Regions from separate parts of the Enterovibrio sp. QJM3NY_24 genome, predicted to be linked through region 1. Evidence: predicted binding sites of a transcription regulator. Region 1 holds the regulator's gene; the other holds the start of a gene.
What was found. The regulator PurR, encoded in region 1, represses purine synthesis genes. The targets are predictions, from matches to a motif close to TNANGNAAACGTTTNCNTNA.
Positions count from the first base shown of each region.

Region 2: a site for PurR is predicted at 1,890-1,909, ahead of AC3CIC_RS12410 (phosphoribosylaminoimidazolesuccinocarboxamide synthase). Genes of this name have one in related genera too.

Region 1 covers NZ_CM173519.1:2,057,503-2,061,717, reverse strand. The annotation lists gene AC3CIC_RS09025 (TfoX/Sxy family DNA transformation protein) at 572-1,165, opposite strand; cyclic di-GMP riboswitch class I at 1,281-1,375, opposite strand; gene purR (HTH-type transcriptional repressor PurR) at 1,689-2,699, opposite strand; gene torD (molecular chaperone TorD) at 3,179-3,826, opposite strand; gene torA (trimethylamine-N-oxide reductase TorA) at 3,919-4,215, opposite strand, start outside.
Region 2 covers NZ_CM173519.1:2,805,997-2,810,211, forward strand. The annotation lists gene dapE (succinyl-diaminopimelate desuccinylase) at 1-920, shown strand, start outside; gene AC3CIC_RS12400 (M15 family metallopeptidase) at 917-1,588, shown strand; gene AC3CIC_RS12405 (DUF2897 family protein) at 1,590-1,802, shown strand; gene AC3CIC_RS12410 (phosphoribosylaminoimidazolesuccinocarboxamide synthase) at 2,015-3,118, shown strand; gene bamC (outer membrane protein assembly factor BamC) at 3,196-4,215, opposite strand, start outside.

The DNA.
Region 1 (4,215 bases):
AACATACCCTGTTCAAGGGCTGCATAAAACGAGATCGGCAATAAGAAGCAAAAAAACACTGCCCACTTGAATCGTCTAGGCCATTTGCGAAAATGGTCTCGAAATATTCTGTCTATTTGATCGGGAAACGGCTTGCTGTAATGCATCTCATTGTTGCCATTCATCTATCTTGTCTTTTTGGCTTAGTTCAAATTTCGAACAATTGATAATCAACTGAGTGCATTTGTTGTCATCAATGTGACATGTGTCACATTAATGGTGTTCTTGAGGTTTTTTGGCGGTTTAATACAGATCTGAAGAAATGAGAGTATTTTTGACTGAAAACATAGCTTGTCCCGCAGCCAATAAGCAATGGAACATGATGTTATTTTCGGTTTAGTGAGCCTTATTGTCGTAAAAATGCAGTAGGAAGTGTCATGTTTTGAGTGTGAATACAGTATGGAGTGCGATTAGGTTGGCGTTGATAGGGTACTGGTGACAATTAAAACTGAGAAAATGGATATCTAGACCAGTCAGAACAATCTCAAAAAGGAGTGTTGTACTGACTGGATGAAAGCTGGGTTTTGAGGCGTTACTGGTGCAAGGTTTGCAAAAGTTCGTCACGGCGTTGAGGCGTAATCACTGACCAGTGTTTACCTTCTATCGCGCCTTCCAGTGCCCAAAGTAGCTCAAGGCTAAGCGTGTCTTGGTGTGATTTCTGCAAAGCTCGATAAGCTCTCACGGCGCCCTGTGTTTGCAACTGTTCGACAGAATCGATACCTGCTTTTTTTAGCATTCGCTCTGTGGCGAGTCGCAAGTTTGGCAGATCTTTGATACGCGTTGGCGCCGCCGTCTTTTTTTCTTGCTGATCGTCTCTGGCAATGGTGAGTGCTGTCGTGGCATAGGCCATTAACTCGTCAGATTTTACCCACCAATTTTCAGGCACAGCATAGTATTTAGTCACAACAGGGAAGCCGCGTTTTTTGTAGACGTAAGGGCTCATCGCCAGATGTTTGAATTCAGCTTCATTCGTTTGACCAGCACGAAGGTGAAGCTGATCATTAACAACCAGTGCGAACATCGTCTCATCGCAAAATACACCAAACCCACCAAACATAGAGCGGGATTTGATTTTGCCAAGGCATTCGAAGAACTTCAGTGTGTTTTTTAGCGTTGGTTTATCCATGTGACTAATTCTCAATCAATACGTTCCTGGATGAATGGTCAAGGAGCAACGTAGCAAAGCTAATTCAGAGAATTGTCAACGAACCAGAAATATCCGGTATGTGAATGCTAACGTCATCGGTAGCTCCGCTACCACCAACACATAAAATCAGTGTTGTGAGGCCGGAAGCTTTGCGTCCCACGCTTTCGCGATGGTTTGCCTTTTTCTTGACGGGTTTTAGCTTAACTGAATCGCATCATTTTGTCGTTATTGCTGGTCTCATAAAGTGTGATCTTGGTTCAGATAGAATCTTATTGATGTGATTGATAATATCCGGTTGTCTTTGTAATTGAAGTATTTTTGACCAAGATGACTACTTTATAGCTGGGTTTAAGGGTAGCACTAGAAAACTAGGCAATTTACCCTTTAAGAGGTGAGTCGCAATAATGAGGTTGAGTCAGTCGGAAAACTTGCCAGTTAATAAAAAAAGCCCAACCGCAAAAAGTGGTCGGGCTTTTAGAGAAGTACCGCGAGAGCGCGTATTTTACTCGGCGTTGATATTTTTCACCGAACTGCGAATGATGAGCTCTGGTTGCATAACAAAAATCTGCTGTTCGTTCTCTTTATTGGCGAGACGTTCCAATAACAGTTTGATTGCAGTTTTACCCAGTCGATTTTTCGGCTGATGAATTGTCGTCAACGGTGGTGAGAAAAATGCGGCTAGATCAATGTTATCGTAGCCAATAACAGAAATGTCGTTAGGAATGTCTAACCCGGCCTGACGGAAGGTACTGATTGCAGCCAGTGCCATGATGTCATTAAAGCAAAAAACAGCCGTTGGGCGGTCTTCTTGGGCCAATAATGCTTTTGCCGCTTCAACTGCGGAGTCACACTCAAAATCGGCTTCTACAATCCAGTTCGGATTTTCTTCAATGCCAGCTTCTGCCAACGCAGTTCTAAAGCCTGCCAAGCGCGTCTGACAGGTGAGTTTATCTAACTGACCTGAAATACAGCCGATTTTGGTATGGCCGTTGTCTACAAAGTACTTGGTCGCGATATAGCCACCGAGTTCGGCATTGTCTTGAATGCAGTCGGTGTTGACATGTTGCGTGCCCCAATCCATCACAACCATCGGCAGATCTTTCTTTTTCTCTAATAGAATAAGAAGTTCTTCATTCAAGTCAGAACACATCACCAACAGGCCATCTACGCGTTTTTCTGCCAACATGCGCAGGTAGTCGCGTTGCTTCGCTAAGTTACCTTCGGTGTTACACAAGATAAGCGTGTAGCCTTCTTTGTAGCAGTATTCTTCTACCCCATGTACAACTTCCGCAAAGAACGGATTGGTAGATTTGGTGACCAGCATGCCAATCGTGCGCGTTGAGTTACATTTCAAGCTGCGCGCAACTGCACTCGGTGCATAGTTTAAGTCGTCGACTGCGGCCCATACTTTCTTGGTTGTGTTTTCTGCGACAAAGCGTGTTTTATTGATCACGTGTGAAACGGTTGTCGTAGATACACCAGCCATGCGTGCGACATCTTTAATTGTTGCCATTGGGTAATCTTCTTATCGTTTTCATTAGCAGCTTGAGAAATAGTGGCTGCTCAACATGTTTACGCCGCTATGCTAAGCGGCGTAATGGATTCGTTCTTTCTATAGGCGGAGAGACGGACTCTCATCCCCTTGTCGTCGAGGTTTCATCGACACTGCCAGCAACTTGCTTTCCATCAAGTGTGGGAGAAGGGGGGAACGCTGCGGCGGCACTATGACGAGGCGTTTGTAATGTTACAGAAATTTCTCAATGCCAATCGCTTGCGTTCACAGTTTACTGGCTCATGACCGCGCCCGCAATTATTCAATTGAAGCGACTCGCGTAAGCTTGATGCGTATCAAGCTTGCGAAATAGCGGGTTTTTTCTGTTTTCCAAGCTCAAAAAAAGAAAAAACCGGGCTTGCCCGGCTTCATTTATCATAACCAAACACTTCAAAATGCTTGTTTAGCGAGAATTTGTTTGGGTATAGATAGGCACCTTTTTATTCGCCTTTAAGGAACAAAAGATCCAGTGTGATAAATGCAGTGAGCAATGCACCAGCGGCTTTATAAAAACCGAATTGATCAAACTGGTTTAGCGATTTTTGGAAACTACCTAGCCACGGCATGACCATGGTTTCCAAAAATATTTGCTGTTCTTGCATCATGGATTCTTGTTGGTCTTCTTCGGTTTCCTTGTTGGCAAGAATGACCAAGTTCCCTATGAAATCAAGCACAACCGCAAGATGGTCAAACGGTTCATTGAAATCTTTACGTTGAGCAATGCCGTACTTTTCCATCCATTGACCCATCTCTTGCGCGGGCTTATCGTTCAACAGACCGGTTTCACCAATATAAATAGACGCATAAGGCAATGCGCCTGTTTTTGGTGTACTGAGGAATAAACCACAGAAATCAGCGGCTAGCTCGAGTTGTGCATCTTCGCGGAGCTTTAGCGCGGCAAGCGCGTTGCGAAATTCAACGATCGGTGCTTTCAATTCCTCGGTCATGGCTAACGCGGAAAAATAGTTATCCATGTTGCTGCCGTGGTAATTATTCAAATCATCTTGCGTTAATTCACTGGCGAAAAGGGAAGACATCCACCAGTAAAATTCTGCACGTTGTTCGTTAATGGCAATAAATTCTTGCATTGTCATTCCGTTAGTTGAAAAAAAGCACTTTAAGTCTATCTAACATAGAGCAAAAAAGGGCAGCTAAGCTGCCCTTTTCTTCATACTGTCTCTTATGCGATATCCATCGCCGGGAACAGTGGGTTAACGCCGTCAACGTTGATTGGGCCGTTGAAGCCTGTTACTGCAGGTGCTTCACCAGTGTACTTCTCAATCTCAACCAGTGCTGTATGCGCAGAGGTTGCTTGCGCTAACTTAGAGGTGCCGATGTCTACAGTCAGTACGTTTGGATCGCCGTAAGTACAAAGTGTACCCGGCTTGCCGCCTTCAAGTGGCGCATACCAAGCACCTTCTTCAATACGACATACGCCAGCTTTATAGTCGTCAGTCACGACTGCGCCCGCAAGGAC
Region 2 (4,215 bases), 750 kb from region 1:
CCGCGGGTCCTTTGGAGCAATGGCACACGCCTCCTTTTGAACCGACTTTGATTGATGGCTACCTGCATGGTCGCGGCGCAGCGGACATGAAAGGCTCACTGGCCGCCATGGTCGTTGCTGTGGAGCGTTTTATTGCTGATAACCCCGATCACACTGGCTCGATTGCTTTTCTGATCACGTCAGATGAAGAAGGCCCGTTTATCAACGGCACCACCCGCGTGGTTGATACATTAATGGCGCGCAATGAAATTATCGACATGTGCATAGTGGGTGAGCCATCAAGCACACACGCCGTTGGTGATGTGGTAAAAAATGGCCGTCGTGGCTCTATTACAGGCGATGTCACCATTAAAGGGATTCAGGGCCACGTTGCTTACCCGCAGCTGGCACGAAACCCTATCCATCAGGCACTACCTGCACTCACAGAGCTTGCGGCTATTCAGTGGGACGAAGGCAATGAATACTTTCCGCCCACCAGTTTTCAGATCCCAAACCTGTCATCAGGTACTGGCGCAAGCAATGTGATCCCAGGTGACTTCAAGGTGCAGTTTAACCTGAGGTTCAGCACAGAATTAACCGCTGATGATATCAAAGCGCGTGTTCATTCCGTGTTGGATGCGCACGGCTTAGACTACGATCTAGCTTGGACCTTTAGCGGTCATCCCTTTTTGACAGACACGGGCTCTTTGCTTGTTGCAGTTGTCGATGCGGTTGATGAAGTTAACCATCAAAAACCACAGCTTTTGACCACTGGCGGTACATCTGATGGTCGATTTATTGCACAAATGGGCACACAAGTGATTGAACTTGGCCCCGTCAATGCCACCATTCACAAAGTGAACGAGTGCGTAAAAGTGGCAGATCTTGAGAAGCTGACCGATATGTACCAAAAAGTGCTGGAGAAACTTTTCGCCAAATGAGTTGGACCATTTCGTCTCTGACAGGCCAAACACGCGATCATCTGGTAGAGCTAGATGATCGCTTGCTGCACCGCGACATTGTGGATGATTTTGTTCGCCTACAAGAAAGCGCAAAAGCCGCCGGCTTTGAACTTGTCATTGCCAGCAGCTTTCGCGATTTTGACCGTCAGAAACTGATTTGGAACAGCAAGTTTTCAGGCGAACGCCCGATCTTGGATGATAACGGTAATACTCTTGAACCAAGCACGCTGACCGATGATGAAAAAGTGCAGGCCATTTTACGCTGGTCTGCGCTACCCGGTGCTAGCCGTCATCATTGGGGCACAGACATGGATATCTATGCGGCAAACTTGCTACCAGAAGGCGTGAGCATTCAGCTTGAACCTTGGGAGTATCTATCCGGTCATCAGGCTCCTTTTTTTGCATGGCTGGAAGCAAACCTAGCCAGCTTTGGCTTTTTCTTTCCCTATCGTGAAGACAGAGGCGGTGTTGCCTTTGAGCCATGGCATATCAGCCATCAGGTCGTCACCTCTGGATTGCTCGATTCGTTAACGGAAGAGGTTTTACGGGACATTATCGCAACGTCTGATGTCGGTGGGCGTGACGCTATCCTTTTGTCACTCAAAGGGATATATTCAAAGTACATTGCCAATGTGTGCGAGGCCTAACATGGACATTCTCACTAACCCCTACTTCATCATTTTTATCGTGGTCGCGGTGGTGGTCAGCAATATCATGGCGTTGAAGTACACCGCAAAATCCAAATTTGGTATGCGACAGAAAGACAAGATAAAAGACGTCATGGTTGGCAAAGAACAACAAAAGAAAAGCGCACCAACTGACGACGATAACCATGATCGTGATAACAAGTCTTCATCCTGATGATCACGTTCAATGAGGCGACCTAAGGTCGCCTTTTTACTTTCATTTTTTCATCCCCACTCTACGTACATTCCGCACATGGATTTTTTAGGCAAACGTTTGCTTTTTCACTAACAGCACAAAAGAGTTCTGGTATGATGCCAACAAATGGGTGATGTGAGCTCTCTCATCACTTTGTGTTTTGCCGTATAACCCTAGATAGGAATGTCTCAATGAGCCTTGCGGATCAAGTTCTCGCCGTTAACGACGATCTTCCCATTCGTACCCACCAGCCTGTTCACAGCGGAAAAGTACGTTCTGTTTACTGGCTGACTGAAGAAGACAGTCAGCGCCTTATCAAAGAGAAAGGCTACGATGTCGCCCCTGATGCGCCGCTCGCGATCATGGTGATCAGCGACCGTATCTCAGCATTCGATTGCATTTGGCAAGGTGAAGGTGGTTTAAAAGGCGTGCCAGGCAAAGGCGCAGCACTCAATGCGATTTCCAATCATTGGTTCAAGCTGTTTAAAGAAAATGGTTTAGCAGACAGCCATATTCTCGATATTCCCCATCCTTTTGTCTGGATCGTGCAAAAAGCCAAACCCATTAAAGTGGAAGCCATTTGCCGTCAGTACATCACGGGCTCTATGTGGCGTGCGTATGAAAAAGGCGAACGTGAATTTTGCGGTATCGCATTGCCAGAAGGCTTGGCAAGAGACAAGAAACTGCCTGAGCTTTTGATCACGCCATCGACCAAAGGAATTCTAAAAGGGATTCCGGGCGTGCCAGATGCCGATGACGTGAATATCACCCGCAATAACATTGAAGACAATATCGCCGCGTTTAATTTCTCGTCCGTGAATGATATAGCCCGCTATGAGACGTTGCTCAAAGAAGGCTTTGGCGTGATCAGCAAGGCGCTGGAAGAAGTGGGGCAAACATTTGTCGATACCAAGTTTGAATTTGGTTACGTCACCGATGCTGCAGGTCAGGAGAAGCTGATCTATATGGATGAAGTAGGCACGCCTGATTCATCACGCATCTGGGACACGGCGGAATACAACGCGGGTAAGATTGTTGAAAACTCAAAAGAAGGGTTTCGACAGTTCTTGCTCAAGTACTTCCCTGACCCAGACATTCTGTTGAATAAAAACCGTATGCCTGAGCGTGAAGCATTAGCTCGCGACAACATCTTGCCTGAAGAAGCCTTGATGGATATTTCTCGCACCTATATGGGTATTGCTGAGAAAATCGTCGGTCATCCGATCCATTTAAGTGAAAATCCTAAGCAAGAAATTGTTGCTATCTTGAAAGCGGATTACGGTTTGGTTGATTGAACTTACGCCGAGTGACATAACAAAAAAAGAGAGGACGCCAAGGCGTCCTCTTTTCATATCAGTAATCAGTAAGCAAACTAGTTACGATTCAAACGCTCAACAGCTGCAACCAGTGCAGGGCTAAGGCTTGCCAGTTGCTCTTCTGGCACAGGTTTACCTGCACTGTCTGTCACATTAATTGACGTACGGTTGCCCAAATCACCGAGCAGAATACTGTAATTCTTACGCTCTAACTGAAGCGGTTGAACACCCAAATCTTGCCAGAACTCATCATCCTGATCTTTAAGCGCCACATTCAAGGTACCCTGAGATCGGTTACGATCTTCAATGGTAAAGCCAAGTTCATTGAGAATATTCGGCAAACGCTCCCAGAATACATCGTATGGAGCACGTGCGATGATAACAGGCAGACCACTGCGGTCTTTACCTAAGCTGATCGGAATATTCTTCACCAGCTCCTGTGCTTTCAAACGGGCTTCTTCACGCAAGTCGTTGTCATAACGCGCAGTGATCAAGTTAGTCATTTGAACGTTGTAACGCTCGCGGGAAGCCAAACGCAGATTCTCCGCTTCGCCGTTCCGTTTCCATTCCACCATTTCGATGCGGAAACCGTAACGAGCACGCTCTTCAATTGGCGTGAGGATATAGCGACTTTCGATCACTTCCTCATCATCTTCAATGGTCCACACAATCCAATCGGTTTCGATGCTGTCCGCAGATGCAGAGCGAACCGGAATTTGGGTTAACGAAGCCATTTCTTCAATCGTTTGCCACAAGCGCTGTGCTTGCTCGGCGCGCGGCATCCAAACGGTGACACCTTCAGCATCTTGCTCGTAACGTGCGCCAGGGATCAACTCTAGAATTTGCTGAGGTGGTCGAATATCAATATCACGCCCAATTGGGCCATCGAATTCACGCTCTGGAATACGATAAGCGCCAGAAAACTCTGGTTGCTGATCTGGCAATGTTTCCCACTGAGACAATGCAGATGTATCGAGATACTCGAAATCATCCGACGCTTGGCGTCGTTTATCGGCACTTGAACAAGCCGCCAATGAGGCGACCAGTACTACACTCAAGCCGAGTTTAAAAACAGG